DNA from 2 places in the Kitasatospora sp. MBT66 genome. Region 2 is predicted to be linked to the other one. Evidence: riboswitches for the same ligand, from Rfam matches in the RefSeq annotation. Region 2 holds a riboswitch; the other holds the start of a gene.
What was found. Region 2 has a riboswitch for thiamine pyrophosphate ahead of thiO (glycine oxidase ThiO). Riboswitches for the same ligand answer to the same signal wherever they lie in the genome.
Positions count from the first base shown of each region.

Region 1: linked by a shared signal. The riboswitch ahead of thiC (phosphomethylpyrimidine synthase ThiC) and the one ahead of thiO (glycine oxidase ThiO) in region 2 are both predicted to bind thiamine pyrophosphate.

Region 1 is NZ_JAIY01000004.1:694,384-701,368, forward strand. Features, by position in the region: partial or broken gene BI06_RS09755 (AMP-binding protein) at 1-148, opposite strand, end outside; gene BI06_RS09760 (glycosyltransferase family 2 protein) at 219-959, opposite strand; gene BI06_RS09765 (3-oxoacyl-ACP synthase III family protein) at 956-1,969, opposite strand; gene BI06_RS09770 (flotillin family protein) at 2,050-3,606, opposite strand; gene BI06_RS09775 (hypothetical protein) at 3,821-4,027, opposite strand; TPP riboswitch at 4,192-4,326, shown strand; gene thiC (phosphomethylpyrimidine synthase ThiC) at 4,382-6,154, shown strand; gene BI06_RS09785 (VOC family protein) at 6,267-6,659, opposite strand; gene BI06_RS09790 (LysR family transcriptional regulator) at 6,768-6,985, shown strand, end outside.
Region 2 is NZ_JAIY01000010.1:785,460-792,444, forward strand. Features, by position in the region: gene metF (methylenetetrahydrofolate reductase [NAD(P)H]) at 134-1,048, opposite strand; gene BI06_RS28200 (polyprenyl synthetase family protein) at 1,268-2,374, shown strand; gene thiE (thiamine phosphate synthase) at 2,436-3,083, opposite strand; gene BI06_RS28210 (Rv2175c family DNA-binding protein) at 3,077-3,442, opposite strand; gene BI06_RS28215 (FAD-dependent oxidoreductase) at 3,508-4,734, opposite strand; TPP riboswitch at 4,843-4,955, shown strand; gene thiO (glycine oxidase ThiO) at 4,950-6,113, shown strand; gene thiS (sulfur carrier protein ThiS) at 6,110-6,343, shown strand; gene BI06_RS28230 (thiazole synthase) at 6,347-6,985, shown strand, end outside.

The sequences.
Region 1 (6,985 bases), on a different contig from region 2:
CGTTCAGGGCGACGGCGTAGGTGTCGGCGAGGGCGGCGAGTTCGCCCCGATGGATCCGGACGCGGGTGCCGCCGAGCCGGGTGTGGGTCAGGACGGCGGGGCGGTCGGGGTGCCGGGTGCGCAGGTCGTGGGCGAGCCGGTCGAGCACGGGGTGTCCTCGGGTTTGCGGCGGGTGGTGAGCTTCGGGCGGTCAGCGGTCAGCGGTCAGCGGTCAGCGGTCAGCGGACGTCGACGGCGCGGGTGCCGGGCCCGCGTTCGAGGTACCAGCGGGCGGTGCCGAGCACCCCGTAGGCGCGGATCCGGCGGGTGGAGTTCTGCACCACCATGTCGCGGCGGTGCGTGATCGCGGTGGTGTGCCGGCGGACGCGGTTGATGAACAGCCGGTCGGTGGGCGAGGGGCGGCGCGGCATGCCGCCGACCGCCAGGTACAGCTCGGCGGTGATCGCCATGTTGTTGCCCGCGTGCATCCGGTACGGCGTGAGGTAGCCGTGCCGACGGTGGTGCGCGGGCCGGATCCGGCCGAAGAACGCGCCGAGTGCGACCAGGACCAGGAAGACGGCGCGTCCGGCCGGTCCGTGCTCGTCCCGGCGGGCGGTGACCCGGCCGCAGACCAGTCCGCCGCCGTCGACCAGCGCGGCCCGGGCGGCGGCGGTCCAGCCGGGGGCGGGCAGGCAGTCGGCGTCGGTGCGGGCGATCAGGGTGGCGCCGCGCGCGATGGCGTGCCGGAACGCGGTGTCGACCGCCGAGCCGACGCCCTTCTCCGGCTCGACCAGCACCTCGACCGGGAAGGGTGCCCGGGCGGCGAAGGCGCGGACGGCCCCGACGGTGCCGTCGGTGGAGCCGTTGTCGGCGACCAGGAGGGTGAACTCCAGGTCCCGCTGGGCGGCGAGGGCGTTCAGGGTGGCGGTGATCCTGGCCTCCTCCCGGTAGGCGGGGACGACCACCCAGAGCGCGGTCACGACGCCTCCCAGACCATCGCCATCAGGCTCACGCCGCCGCCGAGGCCCAGCATCAGTACCTTGTCGCCAGGGTCCAACTCCTCGTGTATTCGGTCGAGTTGGATCCCGATCGTGGCGCTGGCGACATTGCCGAGCTCGGGCACCGTCACCACCAGCTTCTCCTCCGGCACCCCGGTGGCCTCCACGAAGCGCTCCAGGTAGGGGACGGTCACCTGGTGCACCAGCACCCGGGCGTAGTCCTCCCAGCCGAGGCCGGTGCGGGCGGCCACCCGGGTCAGGATGTCCAGGCCGATCTTCTCGAAGACGCCGCGCAACTCGGTGCCGCCGCCGCGGAAGTAGCTGTACTCGTCGCCGCGCGGGTGGCGCGAGCCGCCGCCCGGGATGCCGCCGGTCCGCCAGTGCTCGGAGGCGGTCTCGGTCTCCACGTCGAGGATGCCGCCGCGCTCCACCGCCTCGACCACGACGGCGGCGCCCGCGTCGCCGAAGGTGTAGCCGGCGAAGCCCGCGCGGAACTCCTCAGCCCCGCCGGGGTCCCGCCGCATCGCCCGGCTGGGCGTCTCGCCGGTGACCACCAGGGCCCGCCGGGCCCGGCCGGCCAGGATCGTCGAACGGGCCAGGTCGATCCCGTTGAGGAAGCTGTTGCAGGCGTTGCTGACGTCCAACGCGTGTGCCCGCGAGCCGAGTTCGGACTGCACCAGATGCGCGGTGGCCGGTTCGGCGACATCCCGGGTGGCCGAGGCGAACAGCAGCAGGTCGATGTCCAGCGGGTCCAGGCCGCGGCTGTCCAGGGCGCGCCGGGCGGCGCCGAGGGCGAGGGTGGAGGCGTACTCGCCGTCGGCCGCGAAGTGCCGGGTGACGATGCCGGTGGCCTTCTCGAAGGTCCGCTCCGGCAGGCGCAGCCGGCCGCCGGCGGTGATCTCGTCCTGGAGCTGCCGGGAGGTCAGTCGGCGGGCGGGGAGCTGGGATCCGACGGCGGTGATGCCGATCCGCGCGGTGGCTGCTGGGTGCATGGCCCCATCGTGCGGCGGACGGGCGGCGCCCGCCTGAGTACGGGTACTCAGGCGGGCGCCGCCGGGCTACTCGGACCGGGTCAGTCCTGCTCGGGCTCCTCGTCCCCGCGACGGTCCGCGCCGTCGCGGGGGAGGAATCCGGCCGGCACGGCGTCCACCGGTACCGGGACGGAGACCGTTGCCGCGGCCGCGGGAGCACCGGCCGCAGGAGCTCCCGCCGCGGGAGCGGCAGCGCCGGGAGCGCCGTCCGGGCCGACGGTGGACAGCAGCTGCCGGGCCAGCCCGAGCCCGGTGCCGCCCATCGCGAGCGCCTTGGCGAACAGCTCGCCCATCCCGTCGGCGCCGTTGAGCAGCACCATGTGCTCCACATTGCCGAAGGACTCGGCCGCGGCCCGCACGATCTGCGGCCACTGCTCGGCCAACTCCTGGGCCACCACCGCCTCCTGGTTCTCGGCGAGGGCGGCGGCCCGGGCCTTGATGCCCTCGGCCCTGGCCAGCGCGACCGCCCGGGCGGAGGCGGCGTCGGCCAGGCCGCGGGCCTCGACCGAGGCGGCCTCGGCCCGCCCGGTGGCCGTGGTCGCCTCGGCCTGCGCCAGTCCGCGCACCCGGGTGGCATCGGCGTCGGCCTCGGCGGCGATCCGCACCCGGCCGGCCTCGGCGGCGGCCGCCAGTTCGGTCTCCTGGGCCTGCGCCTGGGCGGCGGAGATCCGGGCGTCGCGGGCCGCCTCGGCGGTGGTGCGGGTGTCGTAGGCGCGGGCGTCGGCGGGCTTGCGCACGTCGATCTGGAGCTGCTGCTCCTTGCGCCGTGCCTCCAGTTCGGCGACCCGGGTCTCCTGGACCACCACCTCCTGCCGGGAGGCGGCGTCGGCGAGCGGTCCGGCCTGCCGGGCGCGGGCCGTCGCGGTGTCCATCTCGGCCTGGTAGGAGGCCTGTTGGATCTCGCTGTTGCGGGTGGCCTCGGCCTTGCGGGCGGCGGCCTCCTGTTCGGCCTCGGTGGCGACCCGGTCCGCCGCGGCCTGGGCGATCCTGGCGTCCCGCTGGACGGCGGCGGCGTGCGGGATGGCGAGGTTCTTGATGTAGCCGGTCGGGTCGATGATCTCCTGGATCTGCAGGGTGTCGATGATCAGCCCGAGCTTCTCCATCTCCAGTCCGGAGGCGGCCCTGGTCTCGCCGGTGAGCCGCTCGCGGTCGCGGATCATGTCCTCGACGGTGAGTCCGCCGACGATCGACCGCAGGTGTCCGGCGAAGACGTTGTGGACGCGCTGGCTGATCAGTTTCTGCTGGTCCAGGAAGCGGCGGGCGGCGTTGGCGATGGAGACGTCGTCGTCGCCGACCTTGAAGATGACCACGCCCTTGACCCGGACCGGGATGCCCTGCGTGGTGACGCACTCGACGTTCAGTTCGGCCTCGTTGAGGTCCAGCGAGAGCCGCCGGACGCCCTGCAGGCCCGGCGTGACGAGGGTCCCCCGGCCGGTGACGATCCGGAAGCCCAGCCCGTCACCGACCCCCTCGGTGCGGTGGCGGGAACCGGAGATGATCAGTGCCTCGTTCGGTTCGGCCACCCGCCACATGAGCTTGAAGAGCGTGATCATGACCACCACGGCCGCGGCGACCGCCCCGGCGATGACGAGTCCCATGGTTCAACTCCCCCTTCCGGCGCAGGAGATGCGCCGAAATGGATTGTCCGCCCGGGTGGGTCGCGGGGAAAGGGAAGTGACATGACGCACCGTCACAAGGTCGTCACGGGAGGGTCCGCGGATCGTCACAGGCCGTCCGGTCGACCGGTGGACGACCCGGTCGACGGGTGGACGACCCGGCCGGCCGGCGGAGCGCCCGACGGCCGGCCGGGCGTCAGGGCCCGATCGGCGCCACGTAGACCGTCCGCGGCGGCTGGTACTCGATCACCACCACCGGCGTCCCCACCACCAGCCGGTCCCCGGGCACGGCCAGGTAGGCGAGGAACGCCTCGGCGCCCCGCCGCTCCGGGACGTGCACCATCACCTCGCCGACCAGCCCGGCACCCACCGCTCCGGTGACCCGCCCCGTGCTCCCGATCACGTCGGCCTCCCTCGACTCGTCGGCTCCGAAGCCAGTCTGCCCGCCGGGAGGCCTCCGCGCCCCACCGTTCACCCGCCGGACCTCGCCGTTCTCCCGCGCCGACCCCCTCTGGACCTCCGGCGGTCGGCTCGCTACGGTGTTGGACGTCATGCGCGGGCAACACCGCCTGCGGACGCGGGAGCTCGGAGCACCGGGCTGAGAGGGCGCTGAACGGGACGTCGGACGACGGACCGGAGGCTGCGTCGACCGCAGGAACCTGACCGGGTAATGCCGGCGTAGGGAGTTGAAGGTCCGTTGACCACCTTTGAGGCACAGCCGCAGTCTGCCCAGTCCCCGTCCGGGCACGGCGCCGCCGTGACCAGCGCCGGCACCGGCTACCCCACCCCCGCCTGGCGCAAGGCCTACCGCGAGGGGTCCCGTCCCGACCTGCGCGTGCCGTACCGCGAGGTCGTGCTGACCAACGAGAAGACCGTCCCGCTGTACGACACCTCCGGGCCGTACACCGACCCGGCCTACGAGCCCGACGTCCGGCGCGGGCTGCCCGCGCTGCGGGACTCCTGGATCCGCCAGCGCGGCGACGTCGAGGAGTACGACGGGCGCGAGGCGCGCCCCGAGGACGACGGCATCAAGCACACCTCGCCGCGCGGCGGGAACCTCCGCAACCTCGACGCGGTCTTCCCCGGCCGCCCGCGCCGTCCGCTGCGCGGCCGCGGCGACGTCGCGGTCACCCAGCTCGGTTACGCCAAGCGCGGCATCGTGACCCCCGAGATGGAGTTCGTGGCCCTGCGCGAGGGCCTGGCGCCCGAGTACGTGCGGGACGAGGTGGCCCTCGGCCGCGCCGTCATCCCGGTCAACGTGAACCACCCCGAGGTCGAGCCGGCGATCATCGGCACCAACTTCCTGGTGAAGATCAACGCCAACATCGGCAACTCCGCGGTCACCTCCTCGATCGAGGAGGAGGTGGAGAAGATGACCTGGGCCACCCGTTGGGGCGCCGACACCGTCATGGACCTCTCCACCGGCCGCAACATCCACACCACCCGTGAGTGGATCCTGCGCAACTCCCCCGTGCCGATCGGCACCGTGCCGCTCTACCAGGCACTGGAGAAGGTCGACGGCCGGGCCGAGGACCTCAGCTGGGAGGTCTACCGGGACACGGTCATCGAGCAGTGCGAGCAGGGCGTCGACTACATGACCGTGCACGCGGGCGTGCTGCTGCGCTACGTGCCGATGACCGCCCGCCGCAAGACCGGCATCGTCTCGCGCGGCGGTTCGATCATGGCCGCCTGGTGCCTGGCGCACCACCGGGAGAACTTCCTCTACACCAACTTCGAGGAGCTCTGCGACATCCTCGCGCGCTACGACGTCACCTTCTCGCTGGGTGACGGCCTGCGCCCCGGCTCGATCGCGGACGCCAACGACGAGGCGCAGTTCGCCGAGCTGCAGACCCTGGGCGAGCTGGGCCGGATCGCCCGCGCCAAGGACGTCCAGGTGATGATCGAGGGCCCGGGCCACGTCCCGATGCACAAGATCAAGGAGAACATGGATCTCCAGAAGGAGATCTGCGACGAGGCCCCGTTCTACACCCTGGGCCCGCTCACCACCGATGTCGCGCCCGGCTACGACCACATCACCTCGGGCATCGGCGCCGCGATGATCGCCTGGTGGGGCACCGCGATGCTCTGCTACGTCACGCCCAAGGAGCACCTGGGCCTGCCGAACCGGGACGACGTGAAGACCGGCGTCATCACCTACAAGATCGCCGCCCACGCCGCGGACCTGGCCAAGGGCCACCCCGGCGCCCAGGCCTGGGACGACGCGCTCTCCGACGCGCGCTTCGAGTTCCGCTGGGAGGACCAGTTCAACCTGGCCCTGGACCCGGAGACGGCCCGCGAGTTCCACGACGAGACCCTCCCCGCCGAGCCCGCGAAGACCGCCCACTTCTGTTCCATGTGCGGTCCGAAGTTCTGCTCGATGAAGATCTCCCAGAAGATCCGCGAGGAGCACGGCGACGGTTCGAGCGCCGTCGAGTCCGGCTACGGGGCCGACGCGCTCGCCGGGATGGCCGAGAAGTCGGCGGAGTTCGCCGCCCAGGGCAACCGGGTCTACCTGCCGCTGGCGGACTGAGCACGTCGCACGGGTGCGCCGGACCGGGGGGTGGAGGGGGCCTCCCGGCCCGGCGCACCCGTGCTCGCGTGCGGCGCTGCCGCGCCCGCCGTCCGGCCGGGGGCGGTGCCGGTCAGGCCGCGTCCTCCGGGTACCAGCGGAGCTCGACGGTGTTGCCGTCCGGGTCCTGGACGTAGATGGAGGTGGCGCTGCCGCGGGCGCCGTAGCGGGGGACGGGGCCCTCCAGGACCTTGAAGATCCCGGCGTCGATGACCTGCTGCCAGTCGAGGGGGTCGACGGTGAGGCAGATGTGGTCGACGTTGGACTCGCCGCGGGGGCGGGACATCAGGTCGATGATCGTCTCGGGGGTCACCCGGAGGGACGGGAAGGAGACCTTGCCGGCGCGCCACTCCTCGACCCGGACCGGCTCCAGGCCGAGCAGGCCGCCGTAGAACGCCAGCGAGCGCTCGATGTCGCGGACGTTGAGCACGAGGTGGTCGAAGGCCTTCACACGGATGGCGGTCATGGTGGCTCCAGTCGGGAGGGGTGCTGCCGGTGACGTGTTCCACGATCCGCCAGGCGGCCGGTGTCATCAAGACGGCATCGGTCAACGATCATTGAGGCGGAGTAAACGGTGGAGGGGGCGGACGTGCTGGAACGGGTGGAGATCGAGGTCTTCCTGACGCTCGCGGAGGAGCTGCACTTCGGCCGCGCCGCCGAACGCCTGCGGCTCAGCACCGGCCGGGTGAGCCAGGTGGTGCGGCAGCTCGAACGGCGGCTCGGGGGTGCGCTGTTCGAGCGCACCAGCCGGTCGGTGCGGATCACCCCGGTGGGCCTGCGGCTGGCGGAGGA
Region 2 (6,985 bases):
ACCTCCAGTCGCGTGCCCGCGCCCGCCGCGCGTGTGCCGCGACTGTACCCGTTCAACGGCCCGGGTACCGCATCGCGTTCCCACCCGTCGGGCGTACCGGGAAGGGCGTCCCGAAGGGTGGGAAGCGCGCAGCTCAGCGCTGGTGCAGACCGAGGTTCTGGTAGATCTCCAGGGTCGCGGTGGAGTGGTTCAGGGTGATGAAGTGCAGGCCGGGGGCACCCTCGGCGAGCAGCCGCTCGGACATCGCGGTGGCGTGCTCCATCCCGATCTCGCGCAGCGCCACCGGGTCGTCGATGACCGCGCGCAGCCCGGCCTCCAGCTCGGCCGGGAAGGGCGCGCCGCTCAGCTGGGGGAACCGCTCCAGCTGCCGGGCGTTGGTGACCGGCATGATCTCCGGGATGATCGGCGTCTCGCAGCCGGCGGCCGTCACCCGGTCGCGCAGCCGCAGGTAGTCGTCGACCTCGAAGAACATCTGGGTGATGGCGTAGTCGGCCCCGGAGCGGATCTTCGCCACGAAGTGCCGGATGTCCTCGTCCCAGTCGGTCGACCGCGGGTGCATGTTGGGCGAGGCCGCCACGCCGACGCAGAAGTCGCCGATGCCCTTGATCAGCTCGACCAGCTCGTAGGCGTAGGTGACGCCCTCCGGGTGGCGGACCCACTCGCCCATCGGGTCGCCGGGCGGGTCGCCGCGCACCGCGAGGACGTTGCGGACCCCCTGGTCGGCGTACTGGCCGATGATGTTGCGCAGCTCCGCGACCGAGTGGTCGACGGCGGTCAGGTGGGCGACCGGGGTGAGCGTGGTCTCGGTGGCGATCCGGCCGACCATGTTCACCGTGCGCTCCCGCGAGGAGCCGCCGGCGCCGTAGGTCATGCAGACGAAGTTGGGGTCGAGCGGTTCGAGCCGCCGGATGGCGTCCCAGAGCTTCTGCTCGCCGACCTCGGTGCGGGGCGGCATGAACTCGAAGGAGAAGGACCGCTTGCCCGCCGCCAGCAGGTCGCGGACGGTCTGTGCGCGGTCCGGTCTGGTCGAAGCGATACCGAGTGCCATGGTGGCAGGTTAGCCGTCGGCGGAAGGGCACGGACAACTCCGTCCCATGTTTTGAGACATTGGATGGACGGGGGGCGAACCCCGGACGGACGGCACCGGGGGCGGGTGCGACACCCGTGTGAACAGCGCTTCACCCGTCCGGCCGGAACTCGCCCGTACGGCTGTTCTCCTCCGCCCCGGATACCCTTGCTGCACCACAGCTACCTCCGGAGCCCCATCGTGACCTCGTCCAGCCCGCGGCCGGCCAACCCCATTGACATGGAGGACGTGCGCGAGCGCGTCAACGCCGCCCTCGTCGGCTTCATGGACGGCCAGTCGGCCCTGCTCAGCAAGGTCTCCCCGCAGCTGGACCCGGTCACCGACGCGCTGCGGGACTTCCTGCTGGACGGCGGCAAGCGGCTCCGCCCGGCCTTCTGCTACTGGGGCTGGCGCGGCGCCGGCGGCCCGGCGAGGGGCGAGGGGATCACCCGGGCGGCGGCGGCGCTGGAGCTGCTTCAGGCCAGCGCGCTGGTCCACGACGACCTCATGGACCGCAGCGACACCCGGCGCGGCCTGCCCTCCGTGCACCGCCGCTTCGAGGCGCTGCACCGCGCCCGGGGGTGGCGCGGCGACCGCGAGCAGTACGGCGCCTCGGCCGCGGTGCTGCTCGGCGACCTGCTGCTGATCTGGTGCGACGAACTGTTCCTGAACTCCGGCCTGGACCCGGAGGCGGTGCTGGCCGCCAAGCCGATGTTCGACCTGATGCGCACCGAGGTCATGGTCGGCCAGTACCTGGACGTGCTGGAGCCGGTCGCCGGGGACTCCACCGACGGCGGCGCGCTGGAGCGGGCGCAGACCGTCCTGCACTACAAGTCGGCCAAGTACACGATCGAGCGGCCGCTCCAGGTCGGCGCGCTGCTCGCGGGCGCCGAGCCCCGGCTGGTGGAGGCCTACGGGGCGTTCGGCCTGCCGCTGGGCGAGGCGTTCCAGCTGCGGGACGACCTGCTCGGTGTGTTCGGCGACCCGGCGGTCACCGGCAAGCCGGCCGGCGACGACCTGCGCGAGGGCAAGCGGACGCTGCTGGTCGCGCACGCCATGCGGGGGCTGCCGGCCGACGAGGCGCGCCGGCTGGACGAGCGGCTGGGCGCACCCGACCTGACGCCCGCCGAGGTCGCCGGGCTGCGCGAGCTGGTGGCCCGCAGCGGGGCCCCGGAGCGGGTGGAGCGGCGGATCGACGAGCTGCTGCGCCAGTCGCTGGGGGCGCTGGACGCGGCCCCGCTGGCGGACGGGCAGGCCCGGACGGCCCTGCTGGCACTGGCCGAGGCCGCCACCGTCCGCAAGTACTGAGCCTGACGACGACGGCCCCGGAAGAGCGCGAGGGCCTCGGAAGGGCCCACGGGCCCCGGGGTCAGACGGCGCGCAGCCGCCGGGCGAACTCGGCGGCCGCCGCGCCCGGGTCCTCGGCCGCGGTGATGGCCCGGACGACCACCACCCGGTGGGCCCCGGCGGCCAGCACCTCGTCCAGGTTGCCGAGGTCGATCCCGCCGATCGCGAACCACGGCCGCCCGGTGGACAGCTTCGCCGCGTACTCGACCAGGCCGAGTCCCGGCGCGAAGCGGCCCGGCTTGGTCGGGGTCGGCCAGACCGGACCGGTGCAGAAGTAGTCGACGCCGGGCTCGACGGCCGCCGCGTCCACCTCCGACTCGGCGTGGCAGGAGCGCCCGATCAGCACGTCCTCGCCGAGGATCGCGCGGGCGGCCGGCACCGGCAGGTCGTCCTGCCCGAGGTGCAGCACGTCGGGGCCGGCCGCGTGGGCGACATCGGCCCGGTCGTTGACCGCGAGCAGCTTGCCGTGCCGGCGGCAGGCGTCGGCGAAGACCTCCAGCGCGGCCAGCTCCTGCTTGGCCTCCAGGCCCTTGTCCCGGAGCTGGACGATGTCCACGCCGCCGGCCAGCGCGGCGTCCAGGAACTCCGCCAGGTCGCCCTGCTCGCGCCGGGCGTCGGTGCACAGGTACAGCCGGGCGTCGGCGAGCCGGTCGCGCCGGTCCGTCACCACGCCATCGCCTGGGCCCGGCGCTTGACCTCGGTGGCCCGGTTCTCGCAGAGCGCCTGCATCGGGGTGCCGGGCAGCGACGGGTCCTCGGTGAACATCCACACCAGGATCTCGTCGTCGTTGAAGCCGCTGTCGCGCAGCACCGTCAGCGTGCCGAGCAGGTGCTTCACCAGGCCGGTCTCGTCGATGAAGGCCGCCGGGACCTGCAGCGACTTGTTGGGGCCGCGGCGGACGGCGATCAGCTCACCCTTCTTGACCATGTTGCGGACCTCGGTGATCACCACACCCCACCGCTCGGAGATGTCCGGCAGGTAGAGCCACGCGGGGACCAGGGATTCAATCTTGGCTTCGATCTCACTCACCCCCCCAGACTGCCACCTCCGCAGCCCCCCGCGCACCAATCGCCCTCCCGGCGGCCGCCCCGCGGCTACCCGGCGAGCGCCGACTTCAGCGGAACGGCCGGGTCGGCCGCCCGGGCCCGGTCCAGTACGGCGCCGCGCTCGACCAGCCGGCGGCCCTGGGTCAGGTCGCGCGGCCGGTCCACCGCGAGCAGCGCCCGCAGCACGCCGTCGCGCAGCCACAGCACCGACCAGTCGGCGTCGTCCGGCGAGCCGCGCCAGAGCAGCTCGTCCTCCGCGCCGTGCCGCCCGGCGTACTGCACCATCCGCCCGAACTGCTCCGACCAGAAGTACTGCACCGGGTCGTACGGCGGCGCGTCCGTGCCGAGCAGGGTGGCGGCGGCGGCCTCGCCGGACTGCAGCGCGTGATCCCAGTGCTGGACGGTCAGCCGGGCGCCGGAGCGCGCCGAGGGGTAGCCGACGCAGTCGCCGGCCGCGAGCACGCCCGGCACGGTGGCGCGCAGCCGCTCGTCCACCAGGACGGCGCCGGCCGCGTCCAGCGCGACGCCGGTGCCGGCCAGCCAGCCGGTGGCCGGGCGGGCGCCGATGCCGACCACGACCTCGTCCGCGGGCAGCCGCGAGCCGTCGGCGAGCAGCACCGCGCCCGGTTCGACGGCGGCCACCCCGGTGCCGCAGCGCAGCCCGATCCCGGCCTCGGCGTACCAGGCGGCCATCGCCCGGCCGACCTCGGTGGGCAGCGCGCCGGGGACGGGCGCCGGACCGGCCTCGACCACGGTCACCTCGCAGCCGGCCGCCCGGGCGGCGGTGGCCACCTCGGCACCGATCCAGCCCGCCCCGACCAGCACCAGGCGCAGGCCGGGGCGGAGCAGGGCGCGCAGCGCCAGCGCGTCGTCCAGGGTGTGCAGCAGGTGGGCCCGCTCCGCTCCGGGCAGGACCCGCGGTTCGGAGCCGGTGGCGATCAGCAGCGCGTCGTACCGGACGTCCCCGGCGTCGGTGTGCAGCGTGCCGGCCGCGCCGGGGCCGCCCGGGGTGAGCCCGGTGGCGCGGCGGCCGGTGAGCAGTTCGACGTCGAGCTGCCCGAAGTCGAGGTCGAGCGCGGTGCTGTCGGTCTTGCCGAGCAGGACGTCCTTGGAGAGCGGCGGCCGGTCGTAGGGCGCGTGCGGCTCCTCGCCGACCAGCGTGATCCGCCCCTCCCAGCCGTCCCGCCGCAGCACCGCGGCGCACTGCGCCCCGGCCAGCCCGGCGCCGACCACGACCACCCGATCCGTCTGTCCCGTACCGCTCAGCTCAGCCACGCCCGTCACTGTACTGAGCCCGGTCGCAGGCCCTCGGACCTAGGACCGCCTCCGGGCCGGGGCCCTCACGGGCACCTTCAGCGGCCGGACCCCCCGGAGTTAAGGTGGGGGCACCATCACGGGAGCCCGGCGGACCGGGCTGAGAGGCGGGCTGGCACGGCCCGCGACCGTCCGAACCTGATCCGGGTCATACCGGCGAAGGGAGAGCAGCGACTTTGACACGCTTGGCATCGGGCGACCGCGCCGAGGTGCTGGTGGTCGGCGGCGGGATCATCGGGCTCGTGGTCGCCTGGCAGGCGGCCCGGCGGGGCCTCGGGGTCACCGTGCTCGACCCGGCCCCCGGCGGCGGCGCCGCCCAGGTCGCGGCCGGCATGCTCGCCCCGGTCACCGAACTCCAGTACGGCGAGGAGCCCCTGCTCCACCTCGGCATGGCCTCCAACGAGCGCTGGGCGGCCTTCGCCGCCGACCTGACCGAGGCGAGCGGCGGCCTGGACACCGGCTACCGGCAGTGCGGCACCCTCGCCGTCGCCCTGGACTCCGACGACCGCGAGGAACTGCGCGAACTGCACGCCTTCCACCGGCGGCTCGGCCTGGACTCGCAGTGGCTCACCGGCCGCGAGGCCCGCCGGCTGGAGCCGATGCTCGCCCCCGGCGTGCGCGGCGGACTGCACGTCACCGACGACCACCAGGTGGACGGCCGCCGGCTGGCCGCCGCCCTGGTCCGGGCCTGCGAACGGGCCGGCGCGGTGCTGCGCCGCGCCGAGGCCGCCGAACTGCTGGTCGAGGGCGACCGGGCCACCGGCGTCCGGCTCGCCGACGGCACGGTCCTCGGCGCCGGGCAGGTCGTGCTCGCGGCCGGCTCGCGCAGCCACCTGCTGGCCGGCCTGCCGCCCGGCGTGCTGCCCGCGATCCGCCCGGTCAAGGGCCAGGTGCTGCGGCTGCGGGTGCCGGAGGCCTACCGGCCGTTCCTGTCCCGCAACGTCCGCGCCGTCGTCCGCGGCGGCCACATCTACCTGGTGCCGCGTGCCGACGGCGAGCTGGTGATCGGCGCGACCACCGAGGAGCAGGGCCACGACACCACGGTCACCGCCGGCGGCGTCTACGAGCTGCTGCGCGACGCGCACGAGCTGGTGCCCGGCATCACCGAGCTGCCGCTGGTGGAGACCGGCGCCGGACTGCGGCCCGGCTCGCCGGACAACGCGCCGCTACTCGGCCCGACCGCCCTGCCCGGCCTGGTCGCCGCCACCGGCCACTACCGCAACGGCGTGCTGCTGACGCCCGTCACCGGCGACCTCCTCGCCGAGTACCTGGCCACCGGCGACCTGCCGGAGCTCGCCCGCCCGTTCTCCCCCCACCGATTCACGAAGGTCCCGGCATGAGCCCCCGCACCAGCGACACCCCCCCGAACGTCCGGCTGAGCGTCAACGGCGAGCCGCGCGAGGTGCCCGCCTCGACCACCCTGGCCGAGGTCGTCGCGACCCTCAGCGAGGCCCACTCCGGGGTCGCCGCCGCCCTCAACGAGACCGTGGTGCCGCGCACCCGGTGGCCGCTCACCGCGCTGTCCGCGGGTGACCGGATCGAAATCCTCACCGCCGTCCAGGGAGGCTGACCGATGGCCGACGACCTTCTCGCCATCGCCGGGGAGTCCTTCTCCTCCCGGCTGATCATGGGCACCGGCGGCGCCCCCAGCCTGGAGATCCTGGAGCAGGCCCTCCAGGCGTCCGGCACCCAGCTGACCACGGTGGCGATGCGCCGGGTCGACGCCGCCACCCAGGGCTCGGTGCTCGACGTCCTGACCCGCAACGGCATCCGGGTGCTGCCCAACACGGCGGGCTGCTTCACCGCCGGCGAGGCCGTGCTGACCGCCCGGCTGGCCCGCGAGGCGCTCGGCACCGACTGGGTGAAGCTCGAGGTGATCGCCGACGAGCGGACCCTGCTGCCGGACCCGATCGAGCTGCTGGACGCCGCCGAGACCCTGGTCGACGACGGCTTCACGGTGCTGCCGTACACCAACGACGACCCGGTGCTGGCCCGCAAGCTGGAGGACGTCGGCTGCGCGGCGATCATGCCGCTGGGCTCGCCGATCGGCTCCGGACTCGGCATCCGCAACCCGCACAACTTCCAGTTGATCGTGGAGGGCGCCGGGGTCCCGGTGGTCCTGGACGCCGGCGCCGGCACCGCCTCGGACGTCGCGCTGGCGATGGAGCTGGGCTGCGCCGCGGTGATGCTGGCCTCCGCGGTCACCCGGGCC